DNA from 3 places in the Cryptosporangium japonicum genome. Region 2 is predicted to be linked to each of the others. Evidence: riboswitches for the same ligand, from Rfam matches in the RefSeq annotation. Region 2 holds a riboswitch; each other region holds the start of a gene.
The links. A riboswitch is a leader RNA that binds a small molecule or an ion and turns the genes downstream of it on or off. The one in region 2 is predicted to bind cobalamin.
Positions count from the first base shown of each region.

Region 1: another riboswitch for cobalamin. It lies ahead of ABD437_RS30215 (ABC transporter substrate-binding protein); the one in region 2 lies ahead of cobN (cobaltochelatase subunit CobN).
Region 3: another riboswitch for cobalamin. It lies ahead of ABD437_RS11185 (ribonucleoside-diphosphate reductase subunit alpha); the one in region 2 lies ahead of cobN (cobaltochelatase subunit CobN).

Region 1 is NZ_BAAAGX010000025.1:111,706-118,971, forward strand. Features, by position in the region: gene ABD437_RS30195 (PepSY-associated TM helix domain-containing protein) at 1-17, opposite strand, end outside; gene ABD437_RS30200 (hypothetical protein) at 139-696, opposite strand; gene ABD437_RS30205 (ABC transporter ATP-binding protein) at 757-1,524, opposite strand; gene ABD437_RS30210 (FecCD family ABC transporter permease) at 1,521-2,525, opposite strand; gene ABD437_RS30215 (ABC transporter substrate-binding protein) at 2,526-3,506, opposite strand; cobalamin riboswitch at 3,566-3,745, opposite strand; gene ABD437_RS30220 (MMPL family transporter) at 3,996-6,248, shown strand; gene ABD437_RS30225 (TetR/AcrR family transcriptional regulator) at 6,337-6,819, shown strand; gene ABD437_RS30230 (UDP-N-acetylglucosamine--N-acetylmuramyl-(pentapeptide) pyrophosphoryl-undecaprenol N-acetylglucosamine transferase) at 6,842-7,266, shown strand, end outside.
Region 2 is NZ_BAAAGX010000018.1:158,084-165,349, reverse strand. Features, by position in the region: gene mtnK (S-methyl-5-thioribose kinase) at 1-479, opposite strand, end outside; gene ABD437_RS24005 (hypothetical protein) at 651-974, shown strand; gene cobN (cobaltochelatase subunit CobN) at 938-4,498, opposite strand; cobalamin riboswitch at 4,552-4,672, opposite strand; gene ABD437_RS23995 (precorrin-3B synthase) at 4,773-5,921, shown strand; gene ABD437_RS23990 (precorrin-8X methylmutase) at 5,918-6,547, shown strand; gene ABD437_RS23985 (precorrin-3B C(17)-methyltransferase) at 6,547-7,266, shown strand, end outside.
Region 3 is NZ_BAAAGX010000009.1:19,459-26,724, forward strand. Features, by position in the region: gene ABD437_RS11170 (MerR family transcriptional regulator) at 188-589, opposite strand; gene ABD437_RS11175 (hypothetical protein) at 586-906, opposite strand; gene ABD437_RS11180 (GNAT family N-acetyltransferase) at 948-1,430, opposite strand; cobalamin riboswitch at 1,617-1,791, shown strand; gene ABD437_RS11185 (ribonucleoside-diphosphate reductase subunit alpha) at 1,966-4,272, shown strand; gene ABD437_RS11190 (ribonucleotide-diphosphate reductase subunit beta) at 4,272-5,267, shown strand; gene ABD437_RS11195 (ABC transporter substrate-binding protein) at 5,312-6,193, opposite strand; gene ABD437_RS11200 (hypothetical protein) at 6,315-6,641, opposite strand.

The DNA.
Region 1 (7,266 bases), on a different contig from region 2:
TCGGCGTTGATGGTCATCGGAACTCCAGGAGTCAGCGCGGTGGGACGCGGCACGGCGTCCACCGGAGAAGGCGAAGGAGCCGCTGACCTGGGGTCAGCGGGAAGTCGAGCGAGCGGCCCCGGAACGGGGCCGCGGCGTTCAGCGCGGCGCGGGCAGCAGCGCGGGCGGGCCGCGGCGGGTGGTGCTGCGCAGCCAGGTCGGCTCGGGCAACGGGGCCGCGAGCTCGGCCGTGCGCGGGCGGAACCGGCGCGGCGCGGGCGCGGGGATCCGCAGCGCCGCGAGCGCGAACACCACCCCGAGCGCGGGCAGCCGCTGGGCCAGCCGCCGGACCAGGCGCCAGACCGCCACCTCACCGGCGTGCAGCCAGAGCGCGGCCAGCCCGCCGGCGACGACGTGCCCGGCGATCATCGTGCCGGTGCCGTGGGCCGGGATCATGACGTGCTGGCTCGGCATCACCGAGAACACCAGGTGCAGCCCCAGCTGGGTGACCGCCAGCGCGCCGGTGATCATCGGGAGCCCACGCTGACGTCCGGTCAGCGGCAGCGCCACGGACAGCACGAGCCCACCGCCGGCCAGGACGGCGAGCAGCGGCGGGATCTCACCGTGCGCCCAGCTGTGCAACGCGACCGAGAGGCTCAGGCAGACGAGCACGAAGACCAGGGCGCGCGCTTCACGCAGCAGCCCCGGTCCGGTCATGCCCGCGATCATGTCACGATCCCGCCCACATCCCTCCGACGAGTCGCGCCGCTACCCGGTTCAACCCGGAGGACGGGTGAAGTGAACGGTGGGGCGGCCGTCGGGCCCGGTGGCCACGCGCGCCGACACCCCGTACACCTCCTGGATCGCCTCCCGGGTCAGCACCTGCGCCGGCGTGCCCGCGGCCACCGCGCGTCCCCGGTGCAGCAGCACCACCGAATCGCAGAACATCGCGGCGAGATTCAGGTCGTGCAGCGCCACCACCGACGTCACCGGCAACGCGCACACCAGCGCCAGCAGCTCGAGCTGGTGCCCGATGTCCAGGTGGTTCGTCGGTTCGTCGAGGAGCAGTTCACGTGGCTCCTGCGCCAGCGCGCGGGCGATCTGCGCCCGTTGCCGCTCGCCGCCGGAGAGCGTGCGCCAGTCCTGGTCGAGGTGCGGGGTCAGCCCGGTCCGCGCGGCCGCCGAGAGCACCGCCGCCGAGTCCGCGGCCGACGGGGCGGCGAGACCGCGCCGGTGCGGCACCCGCCCGAGCGCGATCACGTCGCGCACGGTCAGGCCGACGTCGGTCACCGCGTGCTGCTCCACCACGGCCAGCCGCCGCGCGAGGGCCCGGCGCCCCCGCGACGACAGCGGGGCGTCGTCGAGCGTCACGACGCCCGTGGTCGGCCGCCGGAGCCCGGCGAGGATCCGCAGCAGCGTCGACTTGCCGGAACCGTTGGGGCCGAGCAACCCCACCGTGCTCCCCGGCGGGGCCGCCAGGTCGACCGCGTCGACGATCAGCCGCCCGCCGGCCGCCCAGCTCACCCTCTCGGCGCGCAGGCTCACCGGACCCTCCGCCCCAGCACGACCGCGAACGCGGGCACCCCGACCAGCGCGGTCACCACGCCGACCGGGATCTCCTGCGGCTCCAGCAGCGTGCGCCCCAGCGTGTCGACCCAGACCAGGAAGATCGCGCCGACCAGCGCCGTGGCCGGCAGCAGCCGCCGGTGTTCCGGGCCGACCAGCGCCCTGGCGGCGTGCGGCAGCACCAGCCCGACGAACCCGATCGCACCGGCCGCGCTCACCAGCACTGCCGTCAGCAGCGCGGTGACGCCCAGCAGAACCGCTCTGACCACTCCGACGGGGACGCCGAGCGCGGCCGCGGCGTCGGCGCCGAAAGCGAACGCGTCGAGTGACAGGGCCAGGCTCGCGCAGACCACCAACCCCACCGCGAGCACGGCCGAACACAGCAGCACGTCACCCCAGCCGGCGCCGCTGAGCGAACCGAGCAGCCAGAACAGCACTCCGCGGGTCTGCCGTGCGTCGGCCGAGGAGATCACGACGAACGACGTGATCGCCGCGAACAGCTGGGTGCCGGCGACACCGGCGAGGATCAGCCGGTCGGTCGTCCCGCCGGCGACCCGGGCCAGCGCGAGCACCAGCGCGAACGCGACGAGCGCGCCGAGGAACGCCCCGAGCCCGAGCCCGACGCTCCCCGCCCCGACCCCGAGCACGAGGACGAGCACCGCGCCGGTCGACGCCCCGGACGAGATGCCGAGCACGTACGGGTCGGCGAGCGGGTTACGCAGCAGGGCCTGGAGCACGGCGCCGCAGAGCGCGAGCCCGGCGCCGCACACCGCGGCCAGCAGCGTCCGGGGCAGGCGCAGGTCCCAGACGATCGCGTCGCGGATCGTCGAGAGACCGGACGGCGGCCCGCCCAGGTGGTCGGTGACCACGGCGAACACGTCGGAAACCGAGAGGTGGGCCGGTCCGATCGTGATCGCCACCGCGACCGACACCACGAGGGCGCTCACCCCGATGAGCGCGCCGAGCCCGAGCCGCGCCATCTACTTCGCCCCGTACCCCAGTTTCGTCAGGCCGGCCGACAGCTTCTCCACGGCCGGCACGGTGCGCACCCCCGGGTCCATGTCGGAGCCGGACAGCACGACGTACCGCTTGTTCTTCACCGCGGTGAGCGTGCTCGCGACCGGGTCGGACTCCAGGAACGCGATCTTCGCCGCGGCGCTGTCACCGTCGTCGCCCCGGGTCAGGTCGGCCAGCACGAGTACGTCCGGATCGCGCGCGAGAATGCTCTCCCAGCCGGTCTCGGGCCAGAGCTGCCGGCTGTCGGCGAACGCGTTCGTCGCGCCGACGGCCGCGGTGATCAGGCCCGGGGTGCCGCAGCACCCGGCGATGTACGGCGCCTTCGTGCTGGAGTACCACCAGGCGAGGCTGACGTTCCGCGCGTCCACCGCGGTCGCCATGCGTTTCTTCAGCGACGCGACCAGCGCGGTGCCGCGCTCCGGCACGTCGAACAGCGTCGCCAGGTCGGTGATCTCCCGGTACAGGTCGTCGATCGTCAGCGCGCGGGTCTGGGTGGCGTCCTGGCCGGTGCACTCGCTCGACGACAGGTACGTCGGGATCTTCACCTGGTCGAACTTCGCCCGGTCGGCGACGCCCTCGGGCGTGTACGTGTAGGCGAACGTGGTGTAGACGAAGTCCGGTTCGTCGGCGAGCAACCGCTCGAACGACGGGAAGTCTTTCGAGATCCGCGGCACCTTCGCATTGGCCGGGGCCAGCGACGGCAGCACCGGATCGCTCCAAGAGGCGGTGCCGGCCATCCGGTCGCCCAGCCCGAGCGAGAGCAGCAGCTCACTGGCCGGCTGACTGATCGACACCGCCTTCTCGATGCGGGTGTCGACGCTCACCGTCCGGTCGCAGTTCGTCACGCTGATCGGATAACCGGAGTCCGCGGCGCCGGGTTCGGTGGCCGCGCCGCAGCCGGTGAGAAGGAGCAGGCTCGCGACGAGCCCAGGACGTAACCGCACGAGGTACCCCGAGAGGATCGCGGGCCCGATCGCGAGGCCCGTAGCCGATCCGCCGCCCAGGTGGACGCCGGTCGCCAGCAGGTCTTCGGACTCGGGTTCGTCCGGCCGCGGCGCCTTCCCAGGCAGCGAGCCCAGTGGCCTGTACCGCGGCCGTCCCCCTCACCGCTGCGCGTCAGTCCCGGGTTCGCACCGGGTTCCCTGACCCACCTCGTGGGTTGACTGGCGTCCCGACCGTAACACGCTCCCGTAGCGCCACTCGGCGACGCCGAACAGCGTGGCCAACCCGGTGATCAGCACGATCGCCCGCACCACGCGGCCGGGTTGTCCGGCCCGCCGGCCGGCGCGCGGCGCGCGTCCGGTGCGGTCTTCGACGCGGTGTCTGGATCGTGTGAGTCAAACCTCACACAACTAGCCGCTCGGCTAGCGAATGCCGTCGTCGGAGGGCACCATCGGAACTGGTGTCGTCTCCGTTCCGACCGAGGATCCACATTGGCAACCCTGCTGTACCGACTCGGCCGCGGTTCGTTCCGCCGCCGCAATCTGGTGGTCGCACTCTGGCTCGTGGTGCTCGTCGCACTGGGCGGTGCGGCGGTGGCGTTCAAGGGCGCGACCACGAACGACTTCGCGTTACCGGGCACCGAATCGCAGCGCGCGCTGGACGCGCTGGCCCGTGAGTTCCCGGCCGCGAGCGGTGCCACCGGAACGATCGTCGTGGCCGCCCCGGAAGGCAAGACGCTCACCGACCCGTCGTTCGCGGCCGCGGTCACCGGCCTGGTGAAGGAAGCCGCGTCGCTGCCCGGCGTCGTCGCCGCGGTCGACCCCTACAGCGCCAGGGCGCTGACGCCGGACGCCCGGTACGCGCTGATCCAGGTGCAGTTCGACAAGCGCGCCGACGAGATCACCGAGGACGAGCGCACCGCGTACGAGCGGTCGGGCCGGGCCGCGCTCGACTCCGGCCTGGAGGTCGAGCACGGCGGCGAGGTGATGAGCTCCCCGCCGGAGGTCGGCGGCACCGAGGCCATCGGCGTCGTCGTCGCGCTCGTCGTCCTGCTGGTGACGTTCGGCTCGCTGGTCGCCGCGGGCATGACGATGCTCAACGCGCTGATCGGTGTCGGCGCCGGTATGGCCGGTCTGTTCGCGCTGACCAGCGTGATCGAGCTGAACAGCACGGCGCCGATCCTCGCGCTGATGCTGGGCCTGGCCGTCGGCATCGACTACTCGCTGTTCATCACCTCGCGGCACCGCCAGCACCTGGCCGACGGGATGGACCCGGAGGAGGCGGCCGGCCGGTCCGTCGGCACGGCCGGGTCGGCGGTCGTGTTCGCCGGTATCACGGTGATCATCGCGCTGGCCGGCCTCTCGGTCGTCAACATCCCGTTCCTCACCGCGATGGGCCTGGCCGCCGCCGGCACGGTCGCGGTCGCGGTGCTGGTGGCGGTCACGCTGCTGCCCGCGCTGCTCGGTTTCGCCAAGCTCCGGGTGCTGCCCCGCAAGGCTCGCGCCGAGCTCACCGAGGCGCCCGGAGACGAGCCCAAACACGCGTCGGACGAGGTGGCCGAGACGGACAGTGCCGGCCCCGGCAAGCACGAGAAGAGCACGAAAGAGGCGTTCGGGTTCCGCTGGGCGCGGCTCGTCATCAAGCTGCGCATCCCGGTCATCATCGTCGGCATCCTCGGGCTCGGCCTGCTGGCCATCCCGGCGAAGGACATGCGTCTCGGCCTGCCCGATCCGAGCCAGGCCGCCGAGGGCACGCCGGCCCGCGCGGCCGCCGACCTGATCAGCGAGGGCTTCGGCCCCGGGTTCAACGGGCGGCTCGCGCTCGTCGTCGCGGCCGACACCCCGGCCGAGACCGGCGCCGCCGTGCAGAAGGTGAACCAGGCGCTGGCCGGTACGCCGAACCTGGTCGCGGTCGCCCCGCCGAACCTCAGCCCGGACAAGAGGACCGCGCTGCTCGGCATCATCCCGAAGGACGGGCCGACCGCGGCCTCCACCGAGACGCTCGTGCACGACGTCCGCGACCGCACGGCCGACATCGACGGCGCCGACGTCTCGCTCACCGGCCAGACCGCGATCGGCATCGACGTCTCCGAGAAGCTCTCCGACGCGCTGCCGATCTACCTCGCGCTCGTCGTCGGGCTCTCGGTGCTGCTGCTGATGCTGGTGTTCCGGTCGATCCTGGTGCCGCTCAAGGCCGCGGCGGGCTTCCTGCTCACGGTCGGCACCACGTTCGGCATCACGGTCTGGATCTTCCAGGAGGGCCACCTGGCCGACCTGGTCGGCGTCTCGACGCCGGGGCCGCTGGTGAGCTTCCTGCCGATCCTGCTGATCGGCATCCTGTTCGGCCTGGCCATGGACTACGAGGTGTTCCTCGTCTCGCGGATGCGTGAGGACTTCGTCCACGGCGACGGCGCGCAGGAGGCGGTGGTCAGCGGCATGGGCCACGGCGCGCGCGTGGTCACGGCCGCCGCGCTGATCATGACCAGCGTGTTCGCCGGGTTCGTGCTGATCGACGACCCGACGATCAAGTCGGTCGGGTTCGCGCTGGCGCTCGGCGTGGCGGTGGACGCGTTCATCGTCCGGATGACGATCGTGCCCGCGGTGATCTCGCTGTTCGGACGGGCGGCCTGGTGGCTCCCGCGCTGGCTCGACCGGGTGCTGCCGAACGTCGACATCGAGGGCGAGAAGCTCCGCGAGCACCTGGCCGAGACGCCGGAGCGGGAACTCGAATCCGTGTCCCGATGACAAGTCGGACGAGCGCGATGTTCGTGTTGCTTTAGAGAACGAATGAACTGATTGCCGGGGTAGCTACTGGTGAGTAAATTCACGCTTCGTGGCTGCCACGTTGCTACCCCGGCGATTGGACGCACGGCGTAACCGCGATCTGATCCTGCGGGTGGCCGCCGAGGCGGTCACCCGCGACGGCGAACTCGTCTCGCTCGACGACGTCGCGCGCCGCGCCGGCCTCGGTCGCGCGACCGTCTACCGCCACTTCCCGGACCGGTACGCGCTCGGGTTCGCGGTCGCGGCCGAGCGGCTGGCCGAGCTGGCGCGCCGGCTGGAGGCCGCGTCGTTCCGCGAGCTGCTCCACGCGGTGCTCGTCGAACAGCAGCTCTTCCGCGAGCTCCCGCGGCGCCGGTACACCGACGCGCTGCTCGCCGTGTTGCGTCCGGCGTTCCACCGCGCCCACGAGGAGGGCCGGCTGCGCAAGGACCTGGAGCTCGCCGACCTGCCGATCGTCTTCGAGATGGTGGACGGCGTCGCCGAGCGGCTCGTCCAGGCCCTTCTCGACGGACTCTTCGAGAGAGCCGCGTAGTCGGGGGCCTACTCTAGGGCGCGTGACTGCGAACCCGGTTTTCCGTCTGGTCGTGTCCGGTGGGGGCACCGGCGGGCACACGTACCCGGCGCTCACGGCCGTCCGTGCTCTCCAGTCCCGGCTCGGCGGCGCGCTCGAGGTGCTCTGGATCGGCTCGGCGAACAGCCTGGAGTCGCGGGTGGCCGAGGCCGAGGGCATCCCGTTCGCGCCGGTGGCCACCGGCAAGGTCCGGCGGGACCGCAACCCGCTGAAGATGCTGTCCGGCGCGAACCTGAAGGACATGGCGAAAGTGCCGGTCGGGGTGAACGAGGCCCGCTCGCTGGTGGCGAAGTTCCGGCCCGACGTGGTGCTCGCCACCGGCGGGTACGTGGCCGTGCCGGTGGGCCTGGCCGCGAAGGTGACCCGCCGCCCGCTGGTGGTGCACGAGCAGACCGTGCGGCTCGGGCT
Region 2 (7,266 bases):
GACTCGGCGATCAGCGCCGCGCGCACCCGCGGATCGGCGCCGGCGACGCTCGTCGCGAACGTGACCCGCCCGATCAGCTCGCCCACCTCGGCCGACGTCCGGCCGAGCTCGGCGCCGTCGTTGAGGGCGGTGCGCAGCACGGTGAGGTCGGAGAGGTCCTCCATCGTGAACGCGAACCGGGTCTCGTCGACGTCGAGGATCGTCGGCGTCTGCCTGGGCGCGTACTCGGCGAACGTCCGCAGCGCTCTCGCTTCGATCAGCGCCCGCTCGGGGCTCATCGGCGCGGACGGCCCGAGTTTCTGGATCCACGGCGGGGCCTGCTTCACGGCGACGCTCGGGATCGCGGGGTCGTCGGGAACCGCCACGAAGACGCGGTTCATGTTGCCGTCGCCGACCTCGCGCACGGTGCCGGTGGCGGTCGCCGGGACCGATCCGCGCCCGATCAGATAAGCCCAGATCTCGGCGGGTTCCAGGACCACCGGTTCTCCTTTGTTCTCGCTGGTCAGCGTTCCAACCGTATGCAGTCTCCCTCGCTGAGGGCGAAACCGCCCGGGCGCCTCCCACCCCTCGGGCGCGCCCGTCCGTTTCGCCACTTATGCCCCCCGTTACGGGGCCGCGCGGACCGGTGAGGAGGAGGCATTATCGCGGGCATGAAGTTCGCCGGCGATACCGTCACGGATCTGGCCAACACGCTCGGTAGTGACGCGCGGGCGCTGGCCCGTGCCCTGCAGTCCGACGTGCTCGTCGACGCGCCCGCGATTCTGCACGCGCTCGCGGTGACCGCGCTGCACCTCTCGACGTCGGCGGCCGAGATGGCGCTGGCGGTCGACGACGTGAACGGGCCGTCGGCCGCGGAGCTGCGCGCGGTGCAGGTCGCCTTCGCCGAGTGCAGCTCGACGCTGCTCAACAGCATCGAACCGGTGCAGCGCTTCGCTGCTCAGTCGTCCTCGAGGTCACCCTCGGTCGCCAGGTAGAGGTCCTGGAGCGCCGCCAGCGTGTCGGCGTCCGGGTGCTCCCAGAGGCCGCGGTCGGCCGCCTCGATCAGGCGTTCGGTGATCGCGTGCAGCGCCCAGGGGTTCGACTCGCCGAAGAACTTCTGGTTCTCCTCGTCGAGCGCGTACGTCGCGGCCAGCTTCTCGTACATCCAGTCGGCGACGACGCCGGCCGTGGCGTCGTAGCCGAACAGGTAGTCGACGGTGGCGGCCAGCTCGAACGCGCCCTTGTAGCCGTGCCGGCGCATCGCCTCGATCCAGCGCGGGTTGACCACGCGGGCCCGGAACACCCGGGCGGTCTCCTCGTGCAGGCTGCGGGTGCGCACGGCGTCCGGGCGGGTGCTGTCGCCGATGTAGGCCTTCGGCGACTGGCCGGTCAGCGCCCGGACGGTCGCGATCATGCCGCCGTGGTACTGGAAGTAGTCGTCGGAGTCGGCGATGTCGTGCTCGGCCGTGTCGACGTTCTTGGCCGCGATGTTGATCCGGCGGTACGCGTTCTCCATGTCCGGGCGGGCCGGCACACCGTCGAGGTCACGGCCGTAGGCGTAACCGCCCCACACCGCGTAGACCTCGGCCAGGTCCTTGTCGTCGCGCCAGGTGCGTGAGTCGATCGCCTGGAGCAGCCCGGCGCCGTACGCGCCCGGCTTGGAGCCGAACAGCCGCATCGTGGCCTGGCGTTCGCTCTTCTGCTCGGCCAGGTCGGCGAGAACGTGCTCGCGGACGTAGTTGTCGGGCTCGTCGAGCCCGGCGACCAGCTGCACGGCGTCGTCGAGCATCGCGATGACGTGCGGGAACGCGTCCCGGAAGAAGCCGCTGATGCGCATCGTGACGTCGATGCGTGGGCGGTCGAGCTCCGCGCGCGGGATGAGTTCGAGCCCGCTGACCCGGCGGGACTGCTCGTCCCAGACCGGGCGGACGCCGAGCAGCGCCATCACCTCGGCGATGTCGTCGCCGGCGGTGCGCATCGCCGACGTGCCCCAGATCGACAGGCCGACCGAGCGCGGCCAGTCGCCGGTGTCCTCGCGGTAGCGGGTGAGCAGCGACTCGGCCATCGCCGAGCCGGTCTCCCAGGCCAGGCGGCTCGGCACCGCCTTGGGGTCGACCGAGTAGAAGTTCCGGCCGGTCGGGAGCGTGTTGATGAGCCCGCGCAGCGGGGAGCCACTCGGCCCGGCGGGGACGTATCCCCCGTTCAGGGCGTGCAGCACGTGCGCCATCTCGTCGGTGGTCTTGTTCAGCCGCGGCACGACCTCGGTGGCCGCGAACTCGAGCACCTTCGTCACATCGGCGTGCTGGTCGACGTCGACCGACGAGGCGACGGAAGCGGCCTCGGCGGGGTCCCAGCCGCGTTCCTCCATCGCGGCGACCAGGCCACGGGCGACCGCGTCGATCGTGTCGACATCGGACCGGGCCTCGTCGCCGGCCTCGGAGAGGCCCAGCGCCTCGCGCAGGCCCGGCAGCGCGGCGACCTGACCGGCCCACATCTGGCGGGCACGCAGCATCGCGAGGACGAGGTTCACCCGCGCCTCGCCGGTGGGCGCGTCACCGAGGACGTGCAGGCCGTCGCGGATCTGCACGTCCTTGACCTCGCACAGCCACCCGTCGACGTGGAGCAGGAAGTCGTCGAACTCGGCGTCGTGCGGGCGGTCGTCCAGGCCCAGGTCGTGGTCGAGGCGCGCGGCCTGGATCAGCGTCCAGATCTGCGCGCGGATCGCCGGCAGCTTCGCCGGGTCGAGCGCGGCGATGTTCGCGTGCTCGTCGAGCAGCTGCTCGAGGCGGGCGATGTCGCCGTAACTGTCGGCCCTGGCCATCGGGGGCACCAGGTGGTCGACGAGCGTGGCGTGCGTGCGCCGCTTGGCCTGGGTGCCCTCGCCCGGGTCGTTGACCAGGAACGGGTAGATCAGCGGCAGGTCGCCGAGCGCGGCGTCGGAGCCGTCGGCGGCCGACATCCCCACGGTCTTGCCCGGCAGCCACTCCAAGTTGCCGTGTTTACCCAGGTGGACGACCGCGTCCGCACCGAACTCGGAGGCGAGCCACCGGTAGGCGGCCAGGTAGTGGTGGCTCGGCGGGAGGTCGGGATCGTGGTAGATCGCGACCGGGTTCTCGCCGAAGCCACGCGGCGGCTGGATCATCACGACGACGTTCTCGCCGCGCAGTGCGGCCAGGACGATGTCTCCGTCGTGGACGTAGAGCTCGCCGGGAGGCGGGCCCCAGTGCTCGAGCATCTTGTCCCGGAGGGAGGGATCGAGGGAGTCGAAGTACGTCCGGTACTCGGCCGCCGGGATGCGGACCGGGTTCGCGGCGAGCTGCTCCTCGGTGAGCCAGGCGGTGTCGTGGCCGCCGGCCTTGATCAGCGCGTGGATGAGCGCGTCGCCGTCCTGCGCCTCGACGCCGGGCAGGTCACCGACCCGGTAACCGGCGTCCTGCAGCGCCTGGAGGAGTTTCACCGCGGACTTCGGGGTGTCCAGGCCCACCGCGTTGCCGACCCGGGCGTGCTTGGTGGGGTAGGCGCTGAGCATCAGCGCGATCTTCTTGTTCTCCGGCGCGATGTGGCGGAGCACGCCGTGCTTCACCGCGATGCCGGCCACACGCGCGGCCCGCTCGGGGTCGGCGACGTAGACGGTGAGGCCGTCGGCGTCGATCTCCTTGAACGAGAACGGCACCGTGATGATCCGGCCGTCGAACTCCGGGATCGCGACCTGGGTGGCGTTGTCGAGCGGGGAGAGCCCGTCGTCGTTGGCGTCCCAGGTGGCGCGGCTGCTGGTGAGGCAGAGCCCCTGCAGGATCGGGACGTCGAGCGCGGCGAGCGCGCCCACGTCCCAGGCGTCGTCGTCGCCACCGGCGCTGACGGTGGCGGGTTTGGTGCCGCCGGCGGCGAGCACGGTGACGACGAGCGCGTCCGCGGTCTCGAGGGTTCGCAGCAGCTCGGCGGGCGCGGTGCGCAGCGAGGCGCAGAAGATCGGCAGGGCCTGGCCACCGGCGTTCTCGATCGCGTCACAGAGCGCTCCGACGAACGCGGTGTTCCCGGCGATGTGGTGGGCGCGGTAGTAGAGCACCGCGATCGTCGGCCCGTCGCCCGTCGATTCGCGTTCCAGGATGCCCCAGGTGGGCATCTCGACGGGGGGCTCGAAGCCGAGGCCGGTGAGCAGGACGGTGTCGCTGAGGAAGTTGTGCAGCTGCTGGAGGTTCGCCGCACCGCCCTGCGCGAGGTAGGCGTGCGCCTCCGCCGCGACTCCGATCGGGACCGTCGAGAGCTGCATGAGGTCCGCGTCCGGCGCGATCTCCCCACCGAGCACGACGACCGGCAACGGCCCCGCGAGCAGCGCGTCGAGCCCCTCTTCCCAGGCCCGGCGTCCGCCGAGGATCCGGACGACGACCAGGTCCACGCCGTCGGTGAGCCCGGGCAGATCGTCGACGCCGGTTCGAGCCGGGTTCGCGAGCCGGTAGGGCGCGCCGCTGGCCCGCGCCGAGAGCAGGTCGGTGTCCGACGTCGAGAGCAGCAAGATCACGCGGGGCGTCCTCACTCGGGGTCCGCGCCCCGGGTCGTGGTCAGCGGTGCCTGGAGTCTCCTGGCTCCCGGATCGACGCTCCCCTGCTGCCTTCCCGCTGATGCAGTGGCTCGGATGCAGGCTCGCTCCCCGGTGACAGTGGCGGGACCGCGCCGGATTCACACCGGCTTCCTCCACCTGACACCGCTCATGGCCTTTCAACACTGGTGATCAGGGTCCCAATCGTCAAGTGGGCCCAATGGGGATCACCGGAGCGACACGTAGCATCCGGACTATGCCCACCGCCGTGCCCTTCCGCCAGGCTGCCGACAGCTGCCCAGGCGCGTTGCAGGTGCACGAGGCGGCCGACGGCGGGCTGGCCCGGGTGCGCATCCCCGGTGGTGTGGTGAGCCTCACCCAGTGGCGGGCACTGCTGCCGTTCGCCCCGCTGGAGCTGACATCTCGGGCGAATCTGCAGATTCGCGGCGTCACCGATTCGGACGCGTTGGCCGCGCGGCTCGCTGACGTCGGACTTCTGCCCTCGGCCACGCACGAGCGGGTACGCAACATCGTGGCGTCGCCGCTCGGCGGGGCCGGCCCGGTGGTCTCCGCGCTCGACCGGGCGCTGTGCGCGGACGGAGAGCTGTCCGAGCTGCCCGGCCGGTTCCTGTTCGCGATCGACACCGATCGGGACGTGGTCTCGCTGGGCGCCGACGTGACCGTGCTGCTGGGCGCCGACCCGGTCCCGGTGCTGCTGGCGGGGGTCGACAGCGGTCTGCGGGTCCGGGCCGGCCAGGCCGTTGCGGCCCTGATCGCCGCCGCGCGGTGCTTCCTGCTCGAACGTGCGGCGCAGGCCTCGAAGGCCTGGCGTCTGTCCGAGCTCGACGACGCCGTGGCGCGGGTCGCCCGCCGGATGCAGCCGGCCCTGGCCTGCGCCCTGGTCGAACCCTCCGTGCTCGCGCCCCTCCGCGGCGCCGACCCGATCGGAGCGCTCGACGGGGCGGTGGGGGTGGTGGTCCCGCTGGGACGGCTCACCGGAACGCAGATGGACGCGATCACCGAGGTGGCCCGGAACGAGATCATCGTCACGCCCTGGCGGGGAGTGGTGCTGCCCGGCGTGGGGCCCGAGGCGCTGGCTCCGCTGGCCGAGGCGGGGCTGGTGACCGATCCGGCGTCGGCCTGGGCGAGCGCCTCGGCCTGCACCGGCCTTCCCGGCTGCGCCAAATCCCGCACGGACGTCCACGCCGACGCGGCGACCGCACTGCGCAACCCCGGCGCGCTGCTCCCCGTGCACTTCGCCGGGTGCGCGCGGCGGTGCGGGCACCCGGCCGACGTCCACGTGGACGTACTGGCCACCACGGACGGATACCAGGTCGACGGCGAACCCGTTCCCGTCGACGAGCTACCCGCGGCCGTGGCGGCCGCCAGGAGGATCAAGCGTTGACTGGGCAGTACATCCGCGACGGTGCGGAGATCTACCGTCATTCGTTCGCGATCATCCGGTCGGAGGCCGACCTGAGCGGCCTCCCGGCGGACGTCGCCCGGGTGGCGGTCCGCATGATCCACTCCTGCGGCATGGTCGACCTGGTCGACGACCTGGCGTTCTCGCCGGGCGCGGTGCCCGCCGCGATCGAGGCCCTCCGGTCCGGAGCCCCGATCCTCTGCGACGCGCAGATGGTGGCCTCGGGCGTGACGCGGCGGCGTCTCCCCGCGTCGAACGAGGTGATCTGCACGCTGAACGACCCCCGCGTGCCGTCGCTGGCCGCCGAGCTCGGCACCACCCGCAGTGCGGCCGCGCTGGAGCTCTGGCGCGAGCACCTGGAGGGGTCGGTCGTCGCGATCGGCAACGCCCCCACGGCGCTGTTCCACCTGCTCGACCTGATCGCGGCCGGTGCACCGCGCCCCGCGGCCGTGCTCGGCATCCCGGTGGGCTTCGTCGGGGCCGCGGAGTCGAAGGACGCGCTCGCGGCCAACGACCTCGGGCTGGAGTACCTGATCGTGCGCGGACGCCGGGGCGGCAGCGCGATGACGGCCGGGGCGCTCAACGCGCTGGCCAGCGAGGAAGAGTGATGAGCGGACGGTTGTACGGCGTCGGTCTGGGACCGGGCGACCCGGAGCTGGTCACGGTGAAGGCGGCCCGCCTCATCTCGGCGGCCGAAGTGATCGTCTACCACTCGGCCCGGCACGGGCGGAGCATCGCGCGGTCGGTGGCGGCCCCGTACCTGCGCGAAGGGCAGATCGAGGAGCAGCTGATCTACCCGGTCACCACCGAGGCCACGTCGCACCCCGGCGGGTACCAGGGCGCGCTCGACGAGTTCTACGCGTCCTGCGCGGCGCGCCTGGCCGCCCACCTCGACGCCGGTCGGGACGTCGTCGTCCTGGCCGAAGGCGACCCGTTCTTCTACGGGTCGTACATGCACCTGCACAAGCGGCTGGCACCCCGGTACGAGGCCACCGTGGTGCCCGGCGTGACGTCGGTGAGCGGGGCCTCGGCGACGCTCGGGCGGCCGCTGGTGGAGCGGGACGAGGTGCTCACCGTGCTGCCGGGAACGCTGCCGGCGGCGACGCTGGCCGACCGGCTGGCCGGCGACGACCCCGCGGTGATCATGAAGCTCGGCCGGACGTTCGGCGCGGTGCGCGAGGCACTGGAGACCGCGGGCCGGCTCGACGAGGCCTGGTACGTGGAGCGGGCGACGACGTCGTCCGAGCGCACCGCGCCGCTGGCCGACGTCGACCCGGAGACCGTGCCGTACTTCTCGGTGGCGGTCCTGCCCAGCCGGCTCTCCCCC
Region 3 (7,266 bases), on a different contig from region 2:
GGCACGGTCTTGCCACGCAGCGTGCCGTGGCCGGCCTCGTCGTGCACGGCCGGCAGCTCGTGCAGGCTTCAGGCGCCCCGCGTCGGCGCGGGCGACGAGGAAGGTCAGTCCGGAGCCACTCGGCGCGACCCACACGCTCACGGGGGTCCAGCGGGCCGACCAGCTGCCGCGCGCGGATCGGAATGGGCTACGCCACGCCGAGGCAGCAGTCGTTGCTCGCGCAGGCGGCGAGGTCGTCGCATCCGGCGTCCAGGGCGTCGACGAGAGTGGCACGAATGGTTTGCAGGTCGCGGATGCGTTCCTCGACTTCGGCGAGTTTGGCCTGCGCACCGGCCCGCAGACCGCTGTCGGGGCGGTGGCGGTGGCGGCCGGCTTCGAGGAGGTCGGCGACTTCGTCGAGAGTGAACCCGAGGCGTTTGGCGACTTTGATGACGCGCAGCACGGTGACAGCTTCGGGTGGGTAGAGCCGGTGGCCGCCGGTGGTGCGGTCGGGTTCGGCGAGCAGGCCGCGCCGTTCGTAGTAGCGCAGCGTCTGGGTGTTCACCCCGGCCGCGGCGGCGACCTGGCTCGTGCGCAGCACCTCGGTCATGCCGTGGCTCGGGTGAGCAGCCCGTCGAGCACAGCGACCTGGGCGGCGGGGACTTCGACGTCCAGCCAGAGATCGGCCGGGCCGGCCGGGGTGATCGTGAAGGTGAAGAACGAGCAGCATGCGGTTTCCCGCGCCGTCAGGTCCTCGGTCCGAGCACGAACCCCGCCGGTCTCGGCCAGCACCACCCGGGCGCGGGTGGGCGCGAGCCGTTCGACCCGCCGAGCGGTGGTGAACAGGTCGTCGAACTCAGCGATGCGCGGCGGCCGTTCCGCGGTGGGCAAGGTGCAGGCGGGGGAAACCCCGTCGGAGCTCGTCATGCCTCGACGGTAAGCCTGTACCTGGGTACCGGATGCAAGCGTCAGTTTTGCCGGAGCACGAGCTTGAATCCGTCGTGGGAAGCGACGAATCCCAGCCGACGGTAGAAGCGGTGCGCGTCCAGCCGCGACTTGTCCGACGTCAACTGCACCGTCGCGCACCCACGGCGGCGAGCCTCCTCGATCGCCCAACGCATCATGGCCGCGCCGAGCCCCCGGCCGCGCCATTCGCCGGCGACCCGCACCGCCTCGATCTGCGCCCGCAGAGCCCCTCGGCGGGCGAGCCCAGGAAGGAAGCTCAGCTGGAACGTCCCCACGATCCGACGCTCGGCCGCCGCCACCATCAGCAGATGCGCGGGATCGGCCTCGATGGCCGCGAAGGCCGTTTCGTACGGCGTGAGGTCGTCCACGCTCTCGCGCCGAGCGCCGAGTTGATCGGCGGCCAGGAGCTCGATCAATGCCGGAAGATCAGCCCGTTCGGCGCGGCGCAGCACGACGCCGTCCACGCCCAGTGTTTCGTTGACCATGCCTGACGCTCCCACAGCACGACGAGCCGAGCAGCGCGCGCCGGACGGTTCAGGAGACCGTACCGGCTGGACAGCCGGTGGTGGGCTCGGTGGTCGGACATGGTCACCTCCGGCTCGTCAAGAGTCGGGCCAGGGACGGTCGGTGCCGCGGGCCCGGGGCGGGTAGCGCGTATGGTGGTGCGCGCAGCTGGTTCGGCCGTCCACCCAGGGTGGCCGTGGCAACAGGGAACCCGGTGGAAATCCGGGACTGCCCCGCAGCGGTGAGTGGGAACGACCGCCGTCATCAAGCACTGGGCGCGAGCCTGGGAAGCGACGGCCAGTAGGCCAGTACGAGCGCCCACGAGTCCGAAGACCTGCCAGCGCGCCGGGCCGGGAACGGTCCGGCGGTCGGAGGCCGCGCGGGACGGCTGACGCCATCCCGCGCACATCGCCGTGCGCATCGGCGTCGGTCCTCGCGTGTCCAGATACTCGCGAGGAGAGAGTTGTGACAACCGCCGAGGTCACGCCGGAGACACCGGTGCAACGCCGGCCCCAGATGCACGTCACGCAGATTCACCTGACTGCGGCAAACGGCGACGCCGAGCCGGTGGACGTCAACAAGATCGTGAAGGCCGTCGAACGGTGGGCGGGCGACCTCACCGACGTCGACCCGCTCCGGGTCGCGACGAAGACGATCAGCGGTCTCTACGACGGTGCCAGCACGGCCGAGCTCGATCAGCTCAGCATCCAGACCGCGGCGGAGATGATCGGCGAGGAGCCCCAGTACTCTCGCCTCGCCGCGCGGCTGCTCGCCGGCTACCTCGACAAAGAGGTCCGCGGCCAGGGCATCGCGAGCTTCAGCCAGTCGATCGCGCTGGGCCACGAGCAAAGCCTGATCGGCGACGACACCGCGGAGTTCGTCAAGAAGAACGCCCGTAAGCTCGACGACGCGATCGACGAGTCCAACGACCTGCGCTTCGAGTACTTCGGGCTCCGGACGGTGGCCGACCGCTACCTGCTGCGCCACCCGCACGCCCGCCTCGTCGTCGAGACTCCGCAGTACTGGCTGCTGCGGGTGGCCTGTGGGCTGAGCACCACCGCCAAGGAAGCGATCGACTTCTACCGGCTGCTCGCCAGCCTCGCGTACCTGCCGAGCTCACCGACGCTGTTCAACTCCGGCACCCGGCACACCCAGATGAGCTCCTGCTACCTGGTGGACTCGCCGAAGGACGAGCTGGACTCGATCTACCAGCGTTACGCCCAGGTCGCGAACCTGTCGAAGTTCGCCGGCGGCATCGGCATCGGCTTCTCCCGGGTCCGTGGCCGGGGTGCGCTGATCCGGGGCACGAACGGCCAGTCGAACGGCATCGTCCCGTTCCTGCGCACGCTCGACGCGTCGGTGGCCGCGGTCAACCAGGGCGGGCGACGCAAGGGCGCGGCCTGCGTCTACCTGGAGCCGTGGCACCCGGACATCGAGGAGTTCCTCGAGCTGCGTGACAACACCGGCGAGGACGCCAGGCGCACGCACAACCTCAACCTGGCGAACTGGATCCCGGACCTGTTCATGCGCCGGGTCGAGGAGGACGGTCAGTGGTCGCTGTTCGACCCCGACGAGTTCCCCGACTTCCCGGATCTGTGGGGTGCGGACTTCGAGCGGGCCTACGAAGCCGCCGAGCAGGCCGGCCGCGAGGTGCGCAAACTCAAGGCCCGGGACCTCTACGGCAAGATGATGCGCACGCTCGCCCAGACCGGCAACGGCTGGATGACGTTCAAGGACGCGTCGAACCGGCTCGCCAACCAGACCGCGAAACCCGGCAACGTCGTCCACCTCTCGAACCTCTGCACCGAGATCATCGAGGTCTCCAGCGACGACGAGACCGCGGTCTGCAACCTCGGCTCGGTCAACCTGGCCGCCCACGTCGCCGGCACCGACCTGGACTGGGAGAAGCTGCGGGCGACGGTCCGCACCGCGGTCGTCTTCCTGGACCGCGTGATCGACATCAACTTCTATCCGACCCCGCAGGCCGCGGCGAGCAACCCGCGCTGGCGCCCGGTCGGCCTCGGCGTCATGGGTCTGCAGGACGTGTTCTTCGCCCTGAAACTGCCGTTCGACGGCGCGGAAGCCAAACAGCTCTCCACGAAGATCGCCGAGGAGATCTACCTCACCGCGCTCGAGACCTCGGCCGACCTCGCCGAACGGCACGGCCCGCACCCGGCCTGGGAAGACACCCGCGCCGCCCGCGGTGACCTGCAACCCGACCTCTGGAACGCCCGGACGACCGGCGGGCGCTGGGACGCTCTGCGGGCCCGGGTGAGCCGCACCGGCCTGCGCAACTCGCTGCTGATCGCCATCGCCCCCACCGCCACGATCGCCAGCATCGCCGGGTGTTACGAGTGCATCGAGCCGCAGGTGTCGAACCTGTTCAAGCGCGAGACGCTCTCCGGTGAGTTCCTGCAGATCAACACCGCGCTGGTCCGCGAGCTGAAGACCCGCGGCCTGTGGACGGCCGAGGTGCGCAACGCGATCAAGCAGGCCGACGGCTCCGTGCAGGGTCTCGCTCAGCTGCCCGACGACGTGAAGACGCTGTACCGCACCGCCTGGGAGCTGCCCCAGCGCGCGCTGATCGACCTCGCCGCGGCCAGGGCCCCGTTCATCGACCAGTCGCAGTCGCTGAACCTGTTCCTGGCTTCGCCGACGATCGGCAAGCTCTCCTCGATGTACTCCTACGCCTGGAAGAGCGGGCTCAAGAGCACCTACTACCTGCGGTCGCGCCCGGCGACACGCATCCAGCAGGCGACCGTCACGCCCGAAGCGATCGCCTGCTCCCTGGAGAACCCCGAGTCCTGCGAGGCCTGCCAGTAATGCTTCTCGATCCCGGCATGGACCTCACGCTGCGTCCCATGCGTTACCCGCACTTCTTCGACCGGTTCAAGGACGCGATCAAGAACACCTGGACGGTGGAAGAGGTCGACCTCCACAGTGACCTGCGTGACCTGACCAAGCTGTCCCCGGCCGAGCGTCACCTCGTCAGCCGGCTGGTCGCGTTCTTCGCCACCGGCGACACGATCGTCGCCAACAACCTCGTGCTGAACCTGTACCAGCACGTGAACTCACCCGAGGGCCGCCTCTACCTCTCGAGGCAGCTGTTCGAGGAGGCCGTCCACGTCCAGTTCTACCTGAACCTGCTGGACACCTACGTTCCCGACGAGCAGGAACGGTTCGAGGCGTTCGCCGCGGTGGAGAACATCCCGTCGATCGCGCGGAAAGCCGAGTTCTGCTTCCGCTGGATCGACTCCCTCGGCGAGCTGCGCCGCCTGGAGACCCGCGAGGACCGCAGGAAGTTCCTGCTCAACCTGATCTGCTTCGCCGCGTGCATCGAAGGACTGTTCTTCTACGGCGCCTTCGCCTACGTCTACTTCCTGCGTTCGCGTGGCCTGCTGCACGGCCTCGCGTCCGGCACGAACTGGGTGTTCCGCGACGAGTCGATGCACATGGCGTTCGCGTTCGACGTCGTCGACACCGCTCGCCGGGAAGAACCCGACCTCTTCGACGACGAGATGGCCCAGCAGGTGCGGAACATGCTCGCCGAGGCCGTCGAGTGCGAGGTCCAGTTCGCCGAGGATCTCGTCGGCCAGGGCGTCCCGGGGTTGTCGTTGATCGACATGCGTGAATACCTGCAGCACGTCGCGGACCGGCGGCTGGCGCAGCTGGGCCTCGACCCGATGTACCGCTCGTCGAACCCGTTCGGGTTCATGGACCTGCAGGACGTCCAGGAGCTGTCGAACTTCTTCGAACGCCGCGTCTCCGCGTACCAGGTCGCGGTCCCGGGATCCGTCTCCTTCGACGAAGACTTCTAGGTCGACGCTCGTCGAGCTGGGGTCGGTCGCGGACGCGACCGGCCTCAGCGGATCCGGGCCACCGCCTCGGAGCGGTCCGGCACGGCGCCGGGGTGGAGGATCGCGGCGATGGCCTCGACGCCGTCCACCAGGCGCGGGCCGGGCCGCACGATCAACCCGTCGGCGTCGATCGCCCACACCGCGGCGTCCGGGAACCGGTGCGCGATCGTGTGTGCCTGCTCGATCGCGCCGTCCAGGTGTGCGCCGCACGGGCTGACGATCACGACGTCGGGCGCGGCCCCGGTCAGTTCGTCCCAGGTGGTCGCGGCCGAGCGCGCACCCGGGCGGGCGGCGAGCGGTCGGCCCCCGGCGGCGACGACCAGGTCCGGGATCCAGTGCCCGGCGGGAAACGGCGGGTCGATCCACTCGACCACCACCACCCGGGGCCGCTCCCGGCCGGCCACCGCGCGTGCCACCGCGTCGAGGCGGGCACGCAGCCGGACGAGCAGGGCCTCGGCGCGGTCGGGCACGCCGGCGTGGCTTCCCACCGCGCGAATGGTTCCGAGCACGTCGTCGAACGTGTGGGGATCCAGCGACAGCACGTCGGCGCGGCACCCGAGATGCTTCAGGGCGACCTCGACCTCTCCCGACGGCAGCGCGCAGACGCGGCACAGGTCCTGGGTGAGGATCAGATCGGGGCGCAGCTCCGCCAGCGCGTTCTCGCGCAGCGTGTAGAGGTCACCGCCGGCGGCCCGCTGCGCCCGCACGTAGGCGTCGATCTCACCCGGCGTCATTCCCCGGGTGTCGCGTCCGCCGACCACCACGGCTTTCTCCCGGCGGGCGGCGGGCGGTTCGTCGCACTCGAACGTCACGCCGTACAGCTGCTCGGACAGCCCGAGGGCGTAGACGATCTCGGTGGCCGCGGGAAGCAGGGAAACCACGCGCACGATCCCATCCTGCCCGTTACCGACCGCGGAGCAGCCCCTCCGGATCACGGCGTTCGCATCCACGCCCCCCCCGACGGTTTGCACGACGCACTCGGTCGGTGAGGCCAGAGTGCGGTGCTGGCTACAAATCGATCTGATGGTCGATCGACCGACGCGCCGAACCGCTGTACTGCGTCAGCGTGATCCGATCGTCCGATTCCATGTGCACCATGACAGGGACCGTGCTGCGGTCCTCGAACCGCAAGGTGAAGACCGGGTCAAGGTCGCAGAGGAGGACCAGTCCTTCACGCTCGTCACCGTCACCACTGATCAGTTCGGCTCGGGCGTCCCAGCCAGCGTCGGAAGCGGTGATGACCACCGTCACCTCGGCGCTGCCGAGAAGCGTGGAGGAGTTCGCCCACCAGTCCAGCCAGCAGCGACCCTCGTACCGATCCATGTCGATGATCATGGCCTACCCCGCAGCGGTGAAGACACCGACGACCTCCTCATCGGCGACGCGGCTGACCGCCCTAACGGGCCGTCGCGGCGTCGACCTCGGCGCCGATCTCGCCGCCATCGCGCCCGCTCATGACGCCCACGCCAACGGCCATGACCGGCGGCAGATCGCTCAGACCCCGCCACCAGCCGACCGAGGCCCGGCTGCAGTCCGACCCCGCCGCTCCCTGGCCCGACGACACCTGATCGACTAGATCCGACGCCTGCTTCAACGCCGAAGCTGCACCGCGGACGCTGCTGAATCTCATCGACATCTTCGGCCTTCGCCCAAAGGCAGCGCTGTCCAATCCAGTCGACAAACGCTGCTCGTTCACACCGACAGGGCCAGTCGGCGGTGGCAATGTGCAAAACGGTCCGTCCTACTGCCCGGCGACCCACTCCCGGCGCGTTTACGCAGTTCAACAGCGGCCCGCTGCCCCGTTACCTTTCTCGCGGTCCCCGGGTTGGGGACATCGTGATCGCCCGGTTTGGCATGACTGACTGCCCCTGTCGTTGGAATGATCCGGGGGGTGGTGTCACCAGGCCGGGTGGCGTCGACGGACCGCTGATAGGGACACGGCCGACCGCTTCATGGGTAG